Chlorobaculum parvum NCIB 8327: one gene and its partner. Each later gene encodes a partner of the first gene's protein in a complex. Links are inferred from orthologs where the notes say so. Each region holds a gene or a part of one and is shown on either strand. Other genes may lie near its edges.

Region 1 (2,870 bases):
GCGGCCGGGCAGCCTCAAGCCGCACCTCTTCGGATACCTCGCGGCCATCATCGCTCAGGTCGCCGACCTGAATGACGAATTTCACCCCAGCTTTCATGAACTGCCGGTTGATCTGCTCGATGATGGAAACCGGAACTGTGGAGGGATTTTCTCCGGCAGGGTCGGCGGTCGTCCACTGCGTATCGCCCATCACGCCGAACTTCCAGGGCTCGGCCCACAGCGTCGCCTGCCCCAGCAGCATGAACAGCACGAACAGTGGCGCAGCTTTTCGGAAGAAACGGGCAAAGGTCATAAGCACAATCACCATTTACTGAACAGAGCCATCACACAAGAAGCTGGCATGCAAAGAGAATACCGGAAAATAGAGCATTGCATCCAACCACTCGGCAACTGTAGTGTTACGTTCATGCTAACACTTTTAAGCTCCGGTTACCAGCTTTTATTATCGCGCCTGTTCTCTTCCTCCTTCTTCTGTCAAAGCTGCAAAACAGCCACAATCTTGTGCCGGGTATCACATTTGGGTTGCATCGCATTTTCTGATTGCGTACATTTTGTGGTTAATTTTTTCGGCATCCCCATTATCTATGGACACGGTGCCAAAAGCTCTTGTGCAGGATTCGTCCCCAGAGCTTGCCGGAAGGCGTCCCGTGTCCAGTCTGTCGTTTCACGACATTCCCCCTCACGAATTCTCCTTTTCGGCAGCCCTGCAGAACGCCTGTTGTTCTTGTCGTTCTCTCAACCATAACCGAAAGGGAAACTATGTCACATTCAAGGTATTTCTTTACCTCAGAATCAGTTTCAGAAGGTCATCCGGACAAGGTATCCGACCAGATCTCCGATGCCGTGCTGGATGAGTTCATCAAACAGGACCCCAACTCTCGCGTTGCCTGCGAAACCTTCGTCACCACCGGTCAGGTGATCGTCGGTGGCGAGGTAACCACCAAAGGTATCGTCGATATCCAGACGATCGCCCGCAAGACCATTACTGAAATCGGCTACACCAAGGGCGAATACATGTTCGATGCCAACTCCTGCGGCGTACTCTCGGCCCTGCACTCGCAGTCGCCCGATATCAACCGCGGCGTTGATCGCAAGGAAGAGATCGAAGACGAGTTCGACCGCGTCGGCGCTGGCGACCAGGGCATGATGTTCGGTTACGCCTGCACTGATACCCCGGAGCTGATGCCTGCGGCCATCCAGTACGCCCAGGAGCTGGTCAGATTGCTTGCCGAAATCCGCAAGGAGGGCAAGATCATGACCTACCTCCGTCCCGACTCCAAGAGCCAGGTGACGCTCGAATACGACGAGAACGACAAGGTGCTCCGCGTTGACGCCGTGGTCGTCTCGACCCAGCACGATCCCGAACCGGCAGGCATGAGCGAGGCCGAGTTCCAGGAGGTCATCAAGAACGACATCATCGAGAACGTCATCCGCAAGGTGATCCCCGCCGAGCTGATCGATGAGAACACCAAGTTCCACATCAACCCGACCGGCCGCTTTGAAATCGGTGGCCCTCACGGTGATACCGGTCTGACCGGCCGCAAGATCATCGTCGACACCTACGGCGGCGCAGCTCCGCACGGCGGCGGCGCATTCAGCGGTAAAGACCCGTCGAAGGTCGACCGCAGCGCAGCCTACGCAGCTCGCCACGTTGCCAAGAACATCGTGGCTGCCGGCCTTGCCGACAAGTGCACCGTGCAGGTCTCTTACGCCATCGGCGTTGCCCGCCCGGTCTCGATCTACATCAACACCCACGGCACCGGCAAGCACGGCTTGAGCGACTCGCAGATCCAGGAGAAAGCCGAGGCGATCTTCGATCTTCGCCCGCTGGCCATCATCCGTCGCTTCAACCTCGACCGTCCGCACGGCTGGTGCTATCGCGACACGGCTGCTTACGGCCACTTCGGTCGCGAACAGTTCCCGTGGGAGAAGACCGAGAAGGTTGCCGAGCTGAAAGCAGCTTTCGGCCTCTGATCCGAAACCCTCTGAAAGCCTCTGTGGATTTGCGTCCCGGAGGCTTTCTTCTATTCCGAAAAAACTGAAAAACACGCTGACATCATGACAACAGAAGCAGCAGTGCTCGACTACAAAGTGGCCGATATTTCGCTTGCCGAATGGGGCCGCAAAGAGATCGAAATCGCTGAAAAAGAGATGCCGGGCCTGATGGCTACGCGCAAGAAATACGAAGGCAAGAAACCGCTCGCAGGTGCTCGCATCGCCGGTTCGCTGCACATGACCATCCAGACCGCCGTCCTGATCGAGACACTCGTCGAACTCGGCGCCGACGTGCGCTGGGCGAGCTGCAACATCTTCTCGACGCAGGACCACGCCGCCGCTGCCATTGCCGCCGCCGGTGTTCCGGTGTTCGCCTGGAAGGGTGAGACCCTCGACGAGTACTGGTGGTGCACCCGCCAGATCCTCGAGTTCGAAGGCGGGCTCGGCCCGAACCTCATCGTCGATGACGGCGGTGACGCCACCCTCATGATCCACCTCGGCTACAAGATCGAGAACGATCCGTCGATGCTCGACAAAACTCCGGGCAACGCCGAAGAGAGGGCGCTCTTCGCCCAGCTCAAAGAGGTCTTCGCAGAAGACAACCAGCGCTGGCACAAGGTCGCCGCAGGTATGAAGGGCGTCTCCGAAGAGACCACCACCGGCGTGCACCGTCTGTACCAGATGATGGAAAAAGGCGAGCTGCTCTTCCCTGCCATCAACGTCAACGACTCGGTCACCAAGTCGAAATTCGACAACCTCTACGGCTGCCGTGAATCGCTGGCCGACGGTATCAAACGCGCCACTGACGTCATGATCGCCGGCAAGGTTGCCGTCGTGCTCGGGTACGGCGACGTCGGCAAAGGTTGCGCCCATTC
Region 2 (2,960 bases), 750 kb from region 1 along the record:
GGACGAAAAAGTAATGTCCCAAATTTTCGACCCTTTTTTCACCACCAAAGACGTCGGAAAAGGCTCTGGATTGGGACTATCAACCGTTTATGGTATTGTAAAGCAGAACAAGGGCTATCTTAACTGCCAAAGCAATCCAGGCAATGGAAGCCGCTTTACAATTTATCTGCCCGTTGTCGAAAACAAAATCGAGCCAGACAAAAAGATAACCCCGAAAGATGTCGCTAGTCCTGATGATAAGCAAACGATACTCGTAGTCGATGATAATGGGACCATTCTTTACATTGTTAAAACAGTGCTTGAGAAAAACAACTACCGTGTTCTTTCTACAACTTCAGCACAAGAGGCAATCAACATCGTAACAAACTCAGAGACAAGAGTCGATCTGCTGCTAACTGATGTAGTCATGCCAGAGATGAGCGGACAAGAACTTTCAAAAAAACTTATCTCCATATTACCTCACCTGAAAACGATTTTCATGTCGGGCTTCTCAAAGGATCTGACAAACCTTAATGAGCTTGCTGAAAACGAGCGTTTCATCAGCAAACCGTTTAAGATGCGAGAATTCACCGCCACGATAAAAGCGATGCTGAGCTGAGCCCCCCAACAACCACAATACGCAACAAAAAAAGGCCCGCTTTCGCAGGCCTTTTTTTGTTGCTATGAGCAATCGGGGGATCAGTACATACCGCCCATGCCACCCATGCCGCCCGGAGGCATTGCCGGCATGTCAGCTTTGTCTTCCGGAAGATCGGTGATGGCAGCCTCAGTGGTGAGGAGGATGCTGGCAACCGAAGCGGCGTTCTCGAGCGCGCTACGGGTCACCTTGGTCGGATCGACCACACCGGCGTCCACCAGGTTTTCGTACTCTTCGGTACGGGCGTTGAAGCCGTAATCGCCTTCACCGCTGCGGACTTTCTCAAGCACCACAGCGCCATCGGTCGTGCCGGTATTGGCAACGATCTGGCGGAGCGGCTCTTCGAGTGCGCGACGAATGATGTCGATACCGGTCTTCTGGTCGTCGTTGTCAGCAGTTGCGCGCTCCAGGCCTTTGATGGCACGGATCAGAGCGACGCCGCCACCTGCGACGATACCTTCCTGAACCGCTGCACGGGTTGCGTGCAGAGCATCTTCGACGCGAGCTTTCTTCTCTTTCATCTCGACTTCGGTCGATGCGCCGATGTTCAGCACGGCAACACCGCCGGAGAGCTTGGCCAGGCGTTCCTGGAGCTTCTCGGTGTCGTAATCGGAGGTCGATTTCTCGATCTGGCCTTTGATCTCGTTGATGCGGGCCGTGATCTCTTCCTGCTTGCCTTTGCCTTCGACGATGGTGGTATTGTCCTTGTCGATGTTGACGCGGGAAGCCTGACCGAGATAGGCCATGGTAGCATTCTCAAGTTTGTAGCCCTTCTCTTCGGAGATAACGGTACCACCGGTGAGGATGGCGATATCTTCGAGCATGGCCTTGCGGCGGTCACCGAAGCCCGGAGCCTTGACGGCAGCGACTTTCAGAGTGCCACGGAGCTTGTTGACCACGATGGTGGCCAGCGCCTCGCCCTCGATGTCCTCGGCGATAATGAGCAACGGACGACCGGACTGGGCAGATTTTTCGAGAATCGGAAGCAGCTCTTTCATGTTGCTGATCTTCTTGTCGTAGATCAGGATGAGAGCCTCTTCGAGCTCGGCTTCCATGGTCTCGGGATTGGTCACAAAGTAGGGAGAGAGGTAGCCGCGATCAAACTGCATACCTTCGACAACCTTCAGCTCGGTGTCCATGCCCTTGGCCTCTTCGACAGTGATGACGCCGTCCTTACCGACTTTGTCCATCGCCTCGGCGATCAGCTCACCGATTTCAGGATCGTTGTTGGCCGAAATGGTGCCGACCTGGGCGATCTCTTTCTTGCCGGAGATGTTGCGGCTGATGCTGCGAAGCTCAGCGACAACCTCCTTCACGGCGCGGTCGATGCCACGCTTCAGGTCGATCGGACGTGCGCCAGCGGCGACGTTCTTCAGACCCTCACGGTAGATGGCCTGGGCAAGCACGGTAGCGGTGGTGGTACCGTCACCAGCAACGTCGCTGGTCTTGGAAGCCACTTCGCGAACCATCTGTGCGCCCATGTTCTCGAATGCATCTTCGAGCTCGATCTCCTTGGCGACGGTCACACCGTCTTTGGTGGAGGTGGGAGCACCGAATTTTTTGTCGATCAACACGTTGCGACCGGCTGGGCCAAGCGTGACTTTCACGGCGTTGGCGAGTTTATCGACGCCGACCTTGAGTTTGGCGCGTGCGTCGGAATCAAAGAGAATATCTTTAGCAGCCATTGTAAAGCGTTCCTCCTTTAGGATTTAGTAAATACTGTACGGTGAATTGATCAGCCAAGAATCGCAAAAATGTCAGACTCACGCATGATGAGGTAATCCTCAGCTTCGACCTGAACTTCGGTGCCGGAGTATTTGCCATACAGGACTTTGTCTCCGACTTTGACCTGCATCTGGACAAGCTGGCCGTTGTCTGCCACTTTGCCTTCGCCAACGGCGACAACCTCGCCATACTGAGGCTTTTCCTTACCGGTATCGGGGATGTAGAGACCACCCTTGGTTTTTTCCTCAGCCGGTGCGGGCTTAACAATAACTCGATCAGCTAATGGTTTCAAGTTCATTGTCTTCTTTCTCGTTTGAGTTTATATTGAATCGTCTGTACTTCTTTTCAAGTCAGATTTTCCCCGAACTTCTGGTTCGGGCCACTGTTTAGCACTCACCTAACGAGAGTGCTAAAAGCTGAATCCATTATAAAAAAAGATTTTCAGACCGCAAATACTTTTTCATCACGAAATACAGCAAAAGCCTGCAAATCGAACCCATTAGTTATGACTCCGGACGACCGCAACAAACAAGATTCTGAAATGCTCGGCACCATCGGCAAAGTCGCGCTTGAAAAGCTGGACAGCCTCTCTTCGAAA

What was found.
Region 2: the proteins of metK (region 1) and groL are in contact, whole or in part, in a cryo-EM structure (PDB 8P4O), measured with the Escherichia coli proteins. The link is inferred for Chlorobaculum parvum NCIB 8327 from one-to-one orthologs.

The regions. Positions count from the first base shown.
Region 1 is NC_011027.1:734,777-737,646, reverse strand. Bases 13-2,866 are described here. They hold metK (methionine adenosyltransferase), read left to right. Parts: upstream 13-759; coding sequence 760-1,974; downstream 1,975-2,866. Other genes in these bases: ahcY (adenosylhomocysteinase), read left to right, coding at 2,059-2,866; CPAR_RS03525 (metallophosphoesterase family protein), read right to left, coding at 13-292. Also shown: more of CPAR_RS03525, read right to left, coding at 1-12; more of ahcY, read left to right, coding at 2,867-2,870. UniProt on the Escherichia coli protein: Catalyzes the formation of S-adenosylmethionine (AdoMet) from methionine and ATP.
Region 2 is NC_011027.1:1,480,777-1,483,736, forward strand. The notes cover bases 1-2,944. They hold groL (chaperonin GroEL), read right to left. Parts: upstream 2,323-2,944; coding sequence 679-2,322; downstream 1-678. Other genes in these bases: CPAR_RS06920 (GAF domain-containing protein), read left to right, coding at 1-598; groES (co-chaperone GroES), read right to left, coding at 2,373-2,660; CPAR_RS06935 (hypothetical protein), read left to right, coding at 2,868-2,944. Outside these bases: more of CPAR_RS06935, read left to right, coding at 2,945-2,960.